DNA from 4 places in the Neorhizobium phenanthreniclasticum genome. Region 1 is predicted to be linked to each of the others. Evidence: riboswitches for the same ligand, from Rfam matches in the RefSeq annotation. Region 1 holds a riboswitch; each other region holds the start of a gene.
What was found. A riboswitch is a leader RNA that binds a small molecule or an ion and turns the genes downstream of it on or off. The one in region 1 is predicted to bind cobalamin.
Positions count from the first base shown of each region.

Region 2: another riboswitch for cobalamin. It lies ahead of ABK249_RS07455 (ABC transporter substrate-binding protein); the one in region 1 lies ahead of ABK249_RS29755 (DUF1636 domain-containing protein).
Region 3: another riboswitch for cobalamin. It lies ahead of bluB (5,6-dimethylbenzimidazole synthase); the one in region 1 lies ahead of ABK249_RS29755 (DUF1636 domain-containing protein).
Region 4: another riboswitch for cobalamin. It lies ahead of ABK249_RS00915 (aromatic ring-hydroxylating oxygenase subunit alpha); the one in region 1 lies ahead of ABK249_RS29755 (DUF1636 domain-containing protein).

Region 1 covers NZ_JBEAAL010000035.1:37,010-40,774, reverse strand. Annotated here, with positions in the region: gene cobN (cobaltochelatase subunit CobN) at 1-214, opposite strand, end outside; gene cobW (cobalamin biosynthesis protein CobW) at 290-1,327, opposite strand; gene ABK249_RS29755 (DUF1636 domain-containing protein) at 1,324-1,719, opposite strand; cobalamin riboswitch at 1,825-2,028, opposite strand; cobalamin riboswitch at 2,088-2,285, shown strand; gene ABK249_RS29750 (CbtB domain-containing protein) at 2,323-2,499, shown strand; gene ABK249_RS29745 (CbtA family protein) at 2,512-3,279, shown strand; gene cobO (cob(I)yrinic acid a,c-diamide adenosyltransferase) at 3,276-3,765, shown strand, end outside.
Region 2 covers NZ_JBEAAL010000003.1:280,692-284,456, forward strand. Annotated here, with positions in the region: gene ABK249_RS07445 (ABC transporter substrate-binding protein) at 1-639, opposite strand, end outside; gene ABK249_RS07450 (class I SAM-dependent methyltransferase) at 754-1,539, shown strand; cobalamin riboswitch at 1,737-1,969, shown strand; gene ABK249_RS07455 (ABC transporter substrate-binding protein) at 2,166-3,200, shown strand; gene ABK249_RS07460 (FecCD family ABC transporter permease) at 3,239-3,765, shown strand, end outside.
Region 3 covers NZ_JBEAAL010000023.1:68,691-72,455, reverse strand. Annotated here, with positions in the region: gene ABK249_RS24385 (NADP-dependent malic enzyme) at 1-355, shown strand, start outside; gene ABK249_RS24380 (hypothetical protein) at 476-1,138, shown strand; gene bluB (5,6-dimethylbenzimidazole synthase) at 1,142-1,828, opposite strand; cobalamin riboswitch at 1,906-2,093, opposite strand; gene ABK249_RS24370 (NAD+ synthase) at 2,163-3,765, opposite strand, start outside.
Region 4 covers NZ_JBEAAL010000001.1:181,725-185,489, forward strand. Annotated here, with positions in the region: gene ABK249_RS00915 (aromatic ring-hydroxylating oxygenase subunit alpha) at 1-1,229, opposite strand, end outside; cobalamin riboswitch at 1,341-1,556, opposite strand; gene ABK249_RS00920 (DUF6656 family protein) at 1,702-2,319, shown strand; gene ABK249_RS00925 (L-threonylcarbamoyladenylate synthase) at 2,352-3,329, shown strand; gene ABK249_RS00930 (FAD-binding oxidoreductase) at 3,342-3,765, shown strand, end outside.

The sequences.
Region 1 (3,765 bases):
TCTTTTCGATCCAAAGATCGACAGACATGGGATGCCTGAGATCAGCGAGATTGGTCAATCGCAGGGTCGGCTGACCTTGGCCCCATGCGGCGGAAATGCCGTTCAGATCGCTGCCAGAAAAGGACAGCACCACCACATCGGCCGGCGACTGGTTCAAGTCGACCGGTTCGATCAGGTCATCGAGCGACGACGATGTGGTGGCGAGTATGTGCATCCTTTTCTCTGGGTTTCTGTTTTCCCTCGGCAATTGCCAACGGAAAACCGCTTCACACTTTTCCTGGAATTGCTATCACGCGGCCAGCATCCTTTCGATGGCGGCGCGGTCGATGCCCTTTTCGCCGATTACGACAAGGCGGCTTATCCGCGCCTCACCGGGCGCCCAGGCTCGGTCGAAATAGTGGTTTACGCGGGATCCTACCGCCTGAACCTGCAGGCGCATCGGTTTGTTCGCGACTTCCACGAAGCCTTTTATGCGCAGTACGTTCTCCGCCTCCGCCGTCGCGGAAATGCGGGCAGCCAATTCGTCAGCATCGGAAACAGCCGGGAGATCGACGACAAAGCTGTCGAAATCATCATGATCGTGGTCGAGTTCGTCGTCGTGATGGGTCTTGCGGTTTTCGATATCGTCCTCGACGGCGAGGCCAAGCCCGATCAGCACGGCCGGATCGATCGCGCCATTGGCAGCCGAGACGATCTTCACGGCCCGCGGCAGATACCCTGCGACGCGGTCCCGGGCGGTCGCAATGCCCGCAGCATCGAGGAGATCACTCTTGGTCAGTACGATCATGTCGGCGCAGGCGACCTGATCCTCGAACACTTCCTCGACCGGATCGTCGTGGTCGATGGAGCCATCCGCCTGGCGCTGCGCCTCCAGCGCTTCATGGTCATCGGCAACGCGGCCTTCGGCCAGTGCCACACCATCCACAACGGCGACAACGCCGTCCACCGTGACACGTGCCTTGACGGCCGGCCACTGAAAAGCCTGAACGAGCGGCTTCGGCAGCGCAAGGCCGGAGGTTTCGATCAGGATGTGGTCGACGCGCGGTTCGCGTGAAAGAATCTGATCGATCGCCGGTACGAAGTCATCCGCCACGGTGCAGCAGATGCAGCCGTTGGCAAGCTCGATGACGTTGTCTTCCGGGCAACTCTCGATGCCGCAGCCCTTCAGTATCTCGCCGTCGATGCCGACATCGCCAAATTCGTTGACGATGATCGCCAGCCGCTTGCCGTCAAGCTTCGCGATCAGGTTGCGGATCAGCGTGGTCTTTCCGGCCCCCAGGAACCCGGTGACGACGGTGCAGGGAACGCGGTCGAAGCTGACGCTCATGATGGCATGTCCTCGTGATGATGAAAGGGTGGGATGCGGGCCGTCATGCCCTTGCCGCGCAGACATGTCGGGCGGCCGCGTATAGGAAGGAAACCGCGCTCGTCCTCGGCCAGCATCATCGCGCCGGTGACGATGTCCTCGACATTGTCGAGGGACAGATGGCCGAAGACATAGGACCAACCGTTGCGGTGATTGAAGGCGGCGCTGGGGCTTTTTTCGCAGTTGGCAAGGCAGGTGACTGGCTTGACCGCGAGCGGCTTGCCGTCCGCTGCTTCACGTAGCGCTGCGATCAACGCGATACCCGGCCGAACGTCGCCGTCGGACACATCACGGCAATTGGTACAGACGAAAATCGTCACATCTGCCGGATCATCTGGTCGGTGGTCACTCATCGGTCAGCCGCGTTCCCGCCGGGGTCGAAACAATCGGGGCGCGGAGCAGAGGGCTGAAACCGCCTGCGGTGATCGAGAACTTCCTCCGGAGCACCCCGCCCGGTGAAGCAAAAACATCAGATGGCAGGTCTCCTGGCTTGCGGGTCACCACCATTTGCCTGCCTTCCCGGTTTCCCAGTGGCTTATAGGCAATGGCTCGCCGCTTACAGTTGCGGGGGCAGCCGCGGCATTGATCGCGAAAGGGATCTCACCGCATTCTCTCTTAGCCCTCCCCGTTGCCGGAAAGGGACCATCTCTTTTCAAGTAAGCCCGGTCGCATGCTTATGTCAATGCGTCGCAAAGGCGATTGCCGTGAGGCCGATTTCGTCTATAGTGAGCCAGCCTATGGTGCCCCGAAAGGGTATTTGAGGGAATGCGGTGCGACGGATCTGCTGTCAAACCCGCGGCTGCCCCCGCAACTGTAAGCGGAAAGTCTTCGTCCATGATGCCACTGGAGCAATCCGGGAAGGCGGGCGCAAGATGCCTGATCCGCGAGCCAGGAGACCTGCCAGAGGCGAGGAAAAACTTCAACGGCCCTCGGGTGGAGGGCGAAAGGACAAGGCAATGGCAACGAAAACCGCTTCGACGGCAGTCGGTATTTCCTCCTCGAAGATCATCCCGCTCAGCATGACGGCCCTGCTGGGGCTTTTCGTCGTCGGTTTCGTCGGCTTCTCGCATATGGAAGTCGTGCACAATGCCGCGCACGATTCGCGTCATTCCTTCGCTTTCCCCTGCCACTGAGGGGAGTTTCCCATGTCGTTGTTTCGTAACATCGTCTTCACGGCGGTGATCGCCGGGCTGTTGTCCGGACTGCTGCTCACCGTCATGCAGAGCTTTTCCACTGTCCCGCTGATCCTGCAAGCGGAGAGCTACGAGAATGCCGGCGGCGGAGAGGTCGGCCACAGCCACAGCCATGAGGCCGCTCCCGCCGGCAATGCCGCAGCGCCTGCGGACCATCATCACGACGAAGAAGCATGGATGCCGGCAGACGGTTTCGAGCGCTTCATTTATACGGCCGCCGCCGACATGCTGGCCGCGATCGGTTTCGGTCTTATTCTGATCGCGGTTTCAGAAGCCCAGGGCGGTCTCAAAGGCTGGCGCAGCGGACTGATGTTCGGTATTGCCGGCTTCCTGACCGTCAGCTTGGCTCCAGGGCTCGGCCTCCCCCCGGAACTTCCGGGCATGCCGGCTGCTGAGCTTGGTCCCCGTCAGGTCTGGTGGATTTCGACCGCAGTCTGCACTGCAGCGGGCCTTGGCCTCCTCGCCTATACGCGCTCAGCCGTATTCGCCGCGCTGGCGATCGTTCTGCTGATCGCGCCACATATCGTCGGCGCGCCGCTGCCGCCCGGGCATGAAACGGCTGTGCCGCTGGAACTCTACGCCCGCTTCGTGAATGCCGTCTACGCCACGAACCTGGTATTCTGGGCTGTACTCGGTGCGTTGGCCGGGATGATCCGCGAACGCTTCCGTGCAGGGGAAGAGATCACGGCGCGGTCTGATGGGGAGTTCGTATCGCGGTGAAGGAGATCGACGAGGCATCGGTCGAACGTCATCGCGCCAAGATGGTGAACCGCAAGGCAGTGCAGGACAAGGAAGTCGCCGGGAAGACCGTCGAAAAGGGGCTTCTCATCGTCCATACCGGTCCCGGCAAGGGAAAATCCACCGCCGCCTTCGGCCTGGCTTTGCGTATGCTCGGCAACAATCGCCGGGTCGGCGTCGTGCAGTTCATCAAGGGTGCCTGGTCGACAGGCGAGCAGCCGGCGCTGGCCGTTTTCGGCGATCGGCTCGTCTGGCACACGATGGGCGAAGGCTTCACCTGGGAAACTCAGGATCTGACGCGGGATATCGCGGCCGCCGAAAAGGCCTGGGCAAAGGCTCTCGACCTGATGGCGGACGAGACGATCGGACTCATCATTCTCGACGAACTCAACATCGCGCTTCGTTACGATTATCTCGATCTCGACAAGGTGGTCGCAGCACTTCAGGCGCGGCGGCCGGACCTTCACG
Region 2 (3,765 bases), on a different contig from region 1:
GAGTCCGGCAGCGCGGTACATGAAGACGTTCGGTTTCGGCGGATTGGCCCCCTTGAGCTTGTCGGTGACGCGCGCCATCTGCTCCTTCCAGTAGGCGGCGATGGCTTCGGCACGGTCCTCGTGGCCAAGGATCTTGCCGAGAATCTTCAGACTCGGTTCCGTGTTGTCGAGAATGTGTTCGCGGAAGTCGATATAGACGATCTTCACGCCGATGCCGTTCAGCATATCCTCGAGTTTGACTTCGTCGGCGGCCTGCTTGCTGCCAATCGGGAGCAGCACGACATCGGGATTGAGCTTGACGACCGTCTCGGTCTGTAGCGTGCCATCCGTCAGGTTGCCGAGGAAGGGAAGTTCCTTGCCCTTCGGGAACTTCGTGACATAGGTGTTGAAGCCGTCCTTGTCGGTCGTCCACAGGTCGTTACGCCAGCCGACGACCTTTGCGAAGGGATCCTCCTTTTCGATCGGCGCCACGGCGTAGAGCATGCGGCCTTCACCCAGGATGACGCGCTCGACCGGCTTGTCGAAGGCTACTTCGCGGCCAGCCACGTCCTTCACCGTGAAGGATTGTGCCATTGCAGGCGAGGCCAGAAGGCCTCCAAGCACAACCGCAGTTGCTGCAGACAACTTCATGAAATTCATCTGGAAACTCCCCCGATGACTGATAATGTCAACAGGCATAAGAATTATGACTTTTGGAATCAAGTTTTATGTTTTAGAGCTTTTCCAAAGTGCTGATGTGCAGGGGTGGCTGTGATGAACCTGATGAACACCAATTACTCTATCCGCGATGAAATTCGTGATTTCTGGTCGGAAAGGGCTGCAACGTTCGACGAGAGCGTCGGCCATGAAATCTTCTCCGAAGAGGAGCGGAGAGGATGGCTACGGTTGATCAGGAAGCATCTGGGCGAAGGAGAAGGCCGGGCGGCACTCGATCTCGCCTGCGGCACGGCGGTCATCTCGCACCTGATGAACAACGTTGGCTTCAGGGTGACGGGCCTCGACTGGTCGGATGCGATGCTGGCGCAGGCGCGCGCCAAGGCGAAGACGCGAGGCGCGGATATCCGTTTCGTCTCGGGCGACGCGGAAAACACGATGGAGCCGAAGGAGAGCTACGACGCCATCACCAACCGCCACCTGGTCTGGACGCTGGTCGATCCGCCGGCGGCTTTCCGCGAATGGCTCTCCGTCCTGAAGCCAGGGGGGAAGGTCCTGATCGTCGACGGAAACATGGGCAAGGAAACCTGGGTCAAGAGCCTTCAGAAGTTCTGGGCGAAAATGACAGGCAAGCAGCTTGTGAGCCACATGGCGCCAGAGATGATGGCACGGCATCAAAGCATCCGATCACGGGTCTACTTCTCCGAACGAATGCCGGCGGAAGCGATTGTGGATTTGCTGCGTCAAGCCGGTTTCGAGGACATTGTCGTCGATCGCAAGCTGTTCGACATCCACTGGGCGCAAGCCCGCAAGATGCCCTTCCTGCGCGGGCTCGAGCGCATGGTGCAGGATCGGTATGCGATTTGCGCGACCAAGCCAAAGTAGCCTTCCCTCCTGATATTTCATCGGCATTTTGCTGCGCTCCGGCTCTGAAACAAAAAAAGACGGCTGAGATTGAAAGCCGCTGGACAGGTGAGCATCCTTTGCATATGTAATGATATTACATTACATAAATGCCGACATCGGGAGAAGCCAATGGCTCGCTCACAATCATTCGCCACTTGACTGCGATCTCGAGTGGTCTTTATCTGGCGAGTGACGGTTCCCCGAGTTCAATGCGAAGGGATGAAATGGGAACACGGTGCGGAGACCCGAAGGGGATCCAAGACCGTGGCTGCCCCCGCAACTGTAAGCGGATTGCCGTCCATCCTCGTGGCGCCGAAAGGTGCCATGCCACTGCGCAGTCCGGCGCGGGAAGGCAGATGGACGACAGATATCCGCAAGCCAGGAGACCTGCCGTCGAATATCGATCCATCGTCACGGGCGGGGATGCCCGGAACAGGAGCAGGACATGACTATCATCCGCGCCTTTTGGCGCCCTGGCACTTCGTATCCCCCAAATCTCGACGATTATTCCGTTGATCGGGCTGCCTCACGGGCATTCTGAGCCTCACCACCGTCCGGCACGCGGGCTTGCCGCCGGCGTTCACGTCACATTTCGGGGAAACACGATGCATATCTTTCTGAAACGGCCGTTGCATGTTGGCCTCGGCGCCTTCTCCTTGATCGCCTCCGGCCTGTTCCACAGCGCCGCTGCGGCGGAAACCAGCTATCCTCTCACGCTCGAAAATTGCGGCCGGCAGGTCACCTTCGAGAAGGCACCGTCGCGTACGGTCTCGATCGGTCAGAGCAGCACCGAAATCCTTTATCTCCTGGGGCTGGCGAACAAGGTGGTCGGTACGGCGCTTTGGGTCGGACCGGTCCTCAAAGGCTATGAGGATGTGAATACGAAGATCGAACGGCTTGCAGACAACGAGCCTAGCTTCGAAAGCGTGCTCGGCAAGAAGCCGGACATCGTTGCCGTTCAGTTCCAGTGGCAGGTCGGGCCCGAGGGCGTGGTCGCCAAGCCCGAGCAGTTCGAGGAACTTGGCATTCCGGTCTATACGTCGCCATCCGATTGCATCGGCAAGGAAAATTCCGCCGCCAGCGACGGCATCCGCCATCAGGTCTTCACCATGGAACTCGTCTATCGAGAAGTCCGCGATCTCGCGAAGATCTACAACGTCCAGGACAAGGGCGAGGAGGTCGTGGCCGACCTGAAGCGGCGCGAGGAGGCTGCCCGCGCCAAGGTCGCCCCGGCGGAAGGCAAGCTTTCCGCCGTCTTCTGGTTCTCCAGCGCCCAGCAGGATTCTGATCCCTATATGGCAGGCAAGAATGGCGCGCCCGGCTATATCATGTCGGCTCTCGGCATCGAGAACATCATAAAGACCGATGACGAGTGGCCGACGATCGGCTGGGAAACCATCGCCAAGGCCAATCCGACCATGATCGTGGCGGGCGCCATGGAGCGGCGGCGTTATCCGCTGGACAGTATCGAAGCCAAGCACAAGTTCCTTGAGACGGATCCCGTCGCAAGCCTGATGCCGGCCGTGAAGAACGGTCATGTCTTCGACATGGATGCACAGGCGATGAACCCGACGATCCGCACCATCGAAGGCATCGAGGCGTTGGCCGATGCCATCGCCGCTGCCGGCCTTGCGAAGTGACCCTCCAAGTGGGCCGGGCGATATCCTCAATCGGACGAATGGGCGCGGTTTTCCTTGCGCTCGTCGTCCTTGTCGCCGCGCTTTGGCTGGGTGCGGCGATCGGTGAGACAGCGATCCCGCTCGAGGTGGTCGCCAAGACGGTCGCTAACCGGCTATGGGATGCGGGTTATCCGCTGGAACCGATCGACGAAGGCATTGTCTGGAGCTATCGGTTAAGCCGCGCCGTAGTCGCAGCCTGCTGCGGCGCCTCACTCGCTTTATCCGGCGTCGTGCTGCAATCGCTGCTGCGCAATCCGCTGGCCGATCCCTATATCCTTGGCATATCGGCCGGGGCTTCCACCGGTGCTGTCGGCGTGGCGATCCTGGGAGTTGGTGCGGGCCTCCTGACGCTGCCGATGGGAGCCTTCATTGGTGCCCTCGTCGCCTTCGCGCTTGTCAGCCTTTTGGCCGCCAAGGCGGGCAGGGGAACGGCCGCCATCATCCTTGCCGGCGTCGCGGGCTCGCAGCTCTTCAACGCGCTCACCTCCTTTATCGTCACCAAGGCGGCGACCGCCGAGCAGGCGCG
Region 3 (3,765 bases), on a different contig from region 1:
CCAGAAGATGCGCAGTGCCCTGAAGCTGGTGCGCGAACAGGCTCCTGGCCTGGAAGTGGACGGCGAAATGCAGGCCGGTTCGGCGCTTTCCGAAACGGTGCGCAAGCGTGCTATGCCGAACAGTTCACTGACTGGTGACGCCAACCTGCTGATCTTCCCGAACCTCGATGCGGCGAACATCTCGCTCGGCGTCGTGCGGAACATGACCGACGCGCTGCATGTCGGCCCGGTCCTGCTCGGCGCCGCCATGCCGGTGCATATCCTGTCGCCCTCGGTCACCTCGCGCGGCGTCGTGAACATGGCTGCGCTCGCGGTGGTGGAAGCATCGCAACCCAATCTGGAGATTCAACTTTAAATTTTATATATAACCATATGATAATTAAATAATAATCGTTGGGCAGCCGATTTTATGATATTATCAACCGGCTTGCTCCATGATGCGATCATGTGATTGGAGAGAGCCGGACAACACCTCATGCGCCTTTGCGGCCTGATGATCGCCCCGCTGCTGCTTGTTCCCGCCGTGGCCTCCGCGCGGGATATCGCGACCTGTGCAGCCCTTTATCGGCAGCTCAACAACGCACCGCAGATCATCGGCAACACGGCCGAGATACGGCGCTATGCGCGGGAACTCAGCGACCAGAACAGCGAAATCCGCGGGCTCAGGATCGAGATGCGCCGGGCGGGCTGCGGCACGGGCAGTGTCGTTGTCCTCGGCGGCCCGAAGGGCGAAGTCTGCGATCAGATGCGGCAGACGCTCGATGCCATGGAGCAAAGCCGCGACGCGCTTGTTGCGGAAAGAGACAATGCCCGGCAACTGGTTCGCTCCTCCGGCGAGCGCGGTGCGATCCTGGCTGCAATCCGCTCCAACAACTGCATTCCTTCCGATATGGAAGAGGACCGCAAGGAGAGAATGAAGCTGCAGGGTATCGAGTTGCCGAAGGAGGAGCCCTACTCCGGCATCATCGATCTGCGTGTCAAACAGCCGCAGGCGGCTGCCGCCCAGCCGAACCTGCCGGGGCCGGAACGTCCCTACGATCCGAACAAGAAGGTACGTATGGTCGGACCGACATTCCTGCCTGAGGAAAGTATAGACCTCGCCCATCCGAAATCCAGCGGGCCGCAGCCGCAGCAGTAGTTGTCAGCACTCGCCCCATCGATCGGTGAAAACCAGGTCTTCGAGCGGTAGCCGCTCGCGCCAGCCCTTCACCGCCAATTCCGGCTCCCGATAAAGCTGATCGACATAGCCGACGCACAGCCAGGCGACGATCCTGATCCGCTCGGGAATGCCGAGCAGGGCGCGCAGATCCTCCTCATGAAAGATGCTCACCCAGCCGACGCCGACCCCTTCGGCGCGGGCGGCAAGCCACAGGTTCTGCACGGCGCAGACGGTCGAATAGACATCCATGCGCGGATCATGGGTACGGCCGATAACGACCGGCCCGGCGCGATCCGGATCGCAGGTCACGCAGATCGAGAGCGGCGCCTTGCGGATGCCTTCGAGCTTCAGGCTGCGGTATATGTCGCGGCGCTCCTCCGGAAACATTTCCGCCGCCTCGTCATTGGCTCGCGAAAAGGCACTCCATGCCGCCTGGCGTATCTCGGGATCCCGCACGAGGATGAAATTCCATGGCTGCATGAACCCCACCGAGGGCGCCGAATGTGCGGCGCCGAGCAGCCGCATCACGAGGTCGTCCGGAAGCGGGTCCGGCAGAAACTGGTCGCGCACGTCGCGGCGGGTTTCGATCACGCGATAGACCGCAGCGCGGTCGCATTCCGGAAATTCGCCTGCAGATATCAAGGCATGCGCAAAAGGATCGGGTTGCATCGTCTATCCCCAACAATGCTGACGCCGCCTGCGCGAACGCGCAGGAGCATCAAGAAACCTCGCCGCCGTCCGCGCGGTTCGATCTATCTTGCCAGGCCGGTCTTCTGACTTGGCTTCATCCGCCCCTGCCGCCGCCTTCCCGGAAATTCCAGTGGCTTTCGAATTGCGGCCAAGCGTCCGCCTCACAGCGTTGGGCACGTTCCGGTTTCCCACCGGATTCCCGATTCTCCTGCGCAAGGCAGGCACCTGACGGAGGCGTTATGCCAAGCCATGATCAGCGTTTCAAGTGGAGCCGCCCGCTCTTGCCGTCTCGCCCGGTCAAATGATCGGTCACCTATCGGTCGCGGAAGCGGTTGGTGATCGGATAACGCCGATCGCGGCCGAAATTCTTCCTGGTGATCTTGACGCCCGGCGCCGATTGCCGCCGCTTGTATTCGGCCAGATAAAGCAGATGCTCGATGCGGTGGACGGTCGTGATGTCGTGGCCGCGCGAGACGATCTCCTCCGTGCCCATTTCCATCTCCACCAGGCATTCGAGAATGTCGTCGAGGACGGGATAAGGCGGCAGCGAATCCTGATCCGTCTGATCAGGCCTGAGTTCCGCCGACGGCGCCTTGGAGAGGATATTCTTCGGGATCACTGCGCCCGACGGTCCAAGCGCATCCGGCGGCAGGTGCTGGTTGCGCCAGGCAGCAAGTGCATAAACCTGCATCTTGTAGAGATCCTTGATCGGATTGAAGCCGCCGTTCATGTCGCCGTAGAGAGTCGCGTAACCTACGGACATTTCCGACTTGTTGCCGGTCGTCACCACCATCGAGCCGAACTTGTTGGAGATCGCCATGAGAATGGTGCCGCGCGCCCGGCTCTGCAGGTTTTCTTCGGTAACGCCCTCGTCCGTGCCATCGAAAAGCTCCGAGAGCGCCGACGAAAAACCCTCGACGGGCTCGGCGATCGGCACAATATCGTAGCGGCAGCCGAGCGCACGCGCGCAATCGGGGGCATCCTTCAGCGACTCCTCGGAGGTGTAGCGGTAAGGCAGCATCACGCTGCGCACCCGCTCCGCACCCAGTGCATCGACGGCGATGGCCGCGCACAATGCCGAGTCGATGCCGCCGGACAGGCCGAGGATCACGGATTTGAAGCCGTTCTTGTTGACATAATCGCGGAAGCCGAGCAGGCAGGCGCGGTAATCCGCTTCCTCCTTTTCCGGGATGCGCGCCATCGGCCCATCGGTGCAGCGCCAGGTATCGTGGACCCTGTTCCATTCCGTCACCGTCACCGCCGGTTGGAATTGGTCCATCTGGAAGGCAAGTGTCTTGTCCGCATTGAAGGCAAAACTCGCGCCGTCGAAGACCAGTTCGTCCTGGCCGCCGACTTGCGCAGCATAGATCATCGGCAGGCCGGTCTCGATGACCTGTTTCAGCACCACCTGATGGCGGATATCCATCTTGCCGCGATAATAGGGCGAGCCGTTCGGCACGAGCAGGATCTCCGCGCCGCTTTCCGACAAAGTCTCGCAGACGCCGAGTTCACCCCAGATATCCTCGCAGATCGGAACGCCGAGCCTGACGCCGCGGAAATTCACCGGCCCCGGCATTTCGCCGGCAATGAAGACGCGCTTTTCATCGAACTCGCCGTAGTTCGGCAAGTCCACCTTGTCGCGGATGGCTATCACCCTGCCGCCATCGAGCACGGCGATCGAATTGTGCCGGCCCTCCCTGCCCTGGCGTGGAAAGCCGATGACGACGCCCGGCCCGCCGTCGGCCGTATCGGCCGCAAGCTGTTCGACGGCATCCAGGCAGGTTTTCAGAAAGGCCGGCTTCACCACGAGGTCCTCCGGAGGATAACCGGCAATAAAGAGTTCGGTGAAGAGAACAAGGTCGGCCCCGTTGCGGGCGGCGTCCCGACGTGCTTCACGGGCGAGCGCCAGATTGCCG
Region 4 (3,765 bases), on a different contig from region 1:
TTCGCCTGCTCATCCCCCTGCAGGCGGTTGACCATGAAGTTCGAATACCACTCGACGAACTGCATGACGCCGCCCTCGTGGACCGCCGAGTAAGGCCCCGGCTCATAGGCCGGCGAGCGGATGCCGAAGGCGTTCTCCTCGACGATCTGACGGTCCTGATCGTTGGTCATGTTCCACACATGCGTCAGTTCTTCGAGATCGTAATCGACGCCTTCGACCGCATCCTTATGGACCAGCCATTTGGTGGTGACCGCCGTTTCCTCCGGGCCGAGCGGCGTGACGCGGAAGGAGATCGCGTGGTCGCCCAGCATATGGTTCCAGGTGGTCGGATAGTGGAAAAGCAACATGGTGCCGATGCCGTCGATCGTCACGCCGTCTGAAAGCTGGCGGACGACGGCCTTCCTCCCCGACATGGTGTAGCTTTCAGCGCCTTCGATCAACGGCATGCGGGCGACGCGGAACTGGCCATCCGGAGATATCCGGAACTCGCTCGGCAGATTGGCCGCCTCGCAGCGCCGCCAGTGTTCGGTGATGACGGGATCGTCAATGGCGCCGGCCACACCGCTGACAGTCGGCGCTTCCGGGAAAGTGCGGCAGAGCTCCGGGTGATTGCCGGGGCAATGATAGCATTCGCGGTTGTTCTCCCAGACGAGCTTCCAGTTGCCTTTTTCGATGATCGTCGATTGGTGGGCGACCTTGGCTTCCGAGAGGCGATGCGGCGCCATATAGGGCTCGATGGCCGCGCGGACCGATGCGAAGTCCGGCGCCTCGTTGGCGAGGCAGATGAAGATATAGCCGGCGACGCTTTCGCAATGGACCTTCTTCAAACCGAACTGGCTTTTGTCGAAGTCCTGGCCCATCTGGCGGGCGGCCATCAGCGAGCCGTCGAGCTCGTAGGTCCACTGGTGGTAAGGACAGACGAGGCGGACTGCCGAACCGCTCTCCTTGGTGCAGACCCGGCTGCCGCGATGGCGGCAGGTATTGTGGAGCGCCCGGATCCGGCCGTCGCGACCGCGCACGATGACGACCGGATAATCTCCGATCTGCAGCGTGAAATAGCTTCCGGCCTTCGGCAGTTCGCAATCGTGGCCGACGAACAGCCAGTCACGGTACCAGATCATTTCGAGGTCGAGCTTGTAATAGTCCGGGTCGGTATAGAAGGCCTGTTCGAGGCTGAAGCCTTCACGGCGGCTCTTCAATTGCCGCAGGACCTGACTGCGAATTTCCATCTTGCCTTCCTCGTCAATGCTACCTTCAAGCGGCCTGCGGAAAGGACATGGAAAAACCAGCCGGCCTCAGCCTGCCAGTCTCCTTGTCCGAACGCCCGCCGCGATCGGTCAAAATCTCGTTCACTTCAGGCTGGTTTCCGGGCTCAGGAGCTGTCCCTTGCGGGACTGGCCTGGCGCCTTCCCGGGCAGCCTTTGCGGCTCTTTCCCAGTGGCTTCCGCCAGGCCTTCGAGCTCCACCACCGTTGCGGGGGCAGCGCCGGGCTTCGACCGGCTTCCCAATTCTCCGCCCCTCCCTAGCGGGGCGGCACCTTGAGCTTGAGGCGGATATAACCATCCCCCAAACTTGCCGCATAGATGACATTGCGACATCGGCAACCGCATTGACGACGGCCTTTCTCAAGCCTCGCGAAAGGGAAACTCGTCATTAAGTGTTGAATCCTAAAATCCCGGCCTCAATGGGAGCGGCGCCATCGTGCAGGCAAAGGCAAAGATCCGCTACTTCGAAGCTCCTCCGCCGGCTCCTCCTGTTCCGGCGGCGACAAAAACGACCGTGCATTCGGAATTTCTGCGGACCGGGCGCATCACACGCTACAAGCCAATCTGGGCGCCGGAGGAACGCCGTTATCTCAGTTACACCGAGGTCGCGGAACGCACAGGCAAGCGATTGGAGGCCGCAGGCGAAAAAAGCCACGAGCGGATCAACGCCTTCCACCGCTCGATCCAGTTCCCTAAGGTCATCTTCCATCGCACGCTCGATGACCGTCCGCATCTCGGCTATTGCCACGTGACGGCCGCCCGGACTCTCCTCGCGTCTCGCGTGCCGGTGCGCTGGTCTTTCTACATCGCCAATTTCTTCTCTGAGATCGGTGAGGAGGAAGAGAAATTCTTCGAGCGCATCAGCCATATGAATGCGCGTATGTATTTCGCGGTCGCGATCGAAAGCGAGCCCGGCCAGCCTTTCCGGATCAACCGCTCGATCCGCAGGAACGGGCTCCTGTTCAGGACCCACGATCCGATGGAAGCGATCAAGAACGTGCTGATGCTCGGTGCTTCAGGCGACGCGCTTCGCGAAATCATCAAAAAGCTTTGACGGCGGACGAGTCCGCGTTATTGACGGCGAACATGACAGCCGAAATCATAGACATCACCACGGATCGCGAAAAGGCGCTCGAGCGCGCCTGTGCCGTCCTGGCAGACGGTTTTCCTGTCGCGATCCCGACCGAGACGGTTTACGGACTTGCGGCAGACGCCACCAATCCCGCCGCCATCACCCGAATCTACGAGACCAAGGGTCGGCCGCGCTTCAACCCGCTGATCTGCCACATGTCCGACCTCGCCATGGCCGAGCGCTATGCGGTCTTCGACCCCGTCTCGAAAAAGCTTGCCGAGACCTTCTGGCCCGGACCGCTGACGCTGATCCTGCCTTTGAGGCCCGAAAGCGGCATCCACTCGCTGGCGACGGCCGGGCTCGACACGGTCGGCATCCGCCTGCCGAAGGGTTTTGCCGCCGACCTCATCCGCGCCTATGGCAAACCGCTCGCCGCCCCCAGCGCCAACACGTCCGGCGGAGTAAGTCCGACGAGCGCCCGGCATGTGGCGGACGACCTGGGCGACAAATTGAAGCTCGTCATTGACGGCGGCGCAGCACCGGTCGGCGTTGAATCGACCATCCTTCGCGTCGAAAGTGGCGCACTCCGGCTGCTGCGGCCCGGCGGGGTTGCCGGAGAGGAAATAGAAACGGCAACGGGGCTGACCGTCATCCGGCCTGAAGGTCCCGCAGCGATCATCGAGGCGCCCGGCATGCTTGCCTCCCACTATGCGCCGGGTGCGAGCGTGCGGCTCAACGCCGATCATGTCGAGCCGGGCGAGGTGTTGATCCGCCTCGGCGCGGTTCCGGTGAAGGGAATCGAACAGGCCGCTGCAATTTTCGACCTCAGTCCCTCCGGCGATCTTGCCGAGGCGGCCGCAAATCTGTTCGATTACCTGAAGCGCGCCGATGCGACCGGTGCCACCCGTATCGCCGTCACACCCATTCCGGGTCACGGTCTCGGCGAGGCGATCAACGACCGGCTGGCCCGCGCCGCAGCGCCGCGGAAATAAGAGGAGACGCCGATGGACATTTCGGGACCCAAACCAGAGCTTCTCGACCGCTTTGCGGCGATCGTCGGCGAAAACCATGTGCTGCGCGACCAGCAAGACCTCGCGCCGCATCTCATCGAGGGCCGTGGACTTTACCAAGGCTCCTCGCCAATGCTGCTCAAGCCGGGCTCCACGCAGGAGGTTTCGGCAGTCCTCAAGCTTGCAAGCGAAACCGGCACGCCGATCGTGCCGCAGACCGGCAATACCGGCCTTGTCGGCGGCCAGACCCCACGCACCGGCGGCAATGACCTGATCGTCTCGCTTGAACGCATGAACCGCATCCGCGATGTGGATCCGGTCGCCAATGTGCTTGTTGCCGATGGCGGCGCAATTCTTGCCGATGTGCAGAAGGCGGCAGAAGCGGTCAACCGGCTGTTCCCCTTGTCGCTCGGCTCCG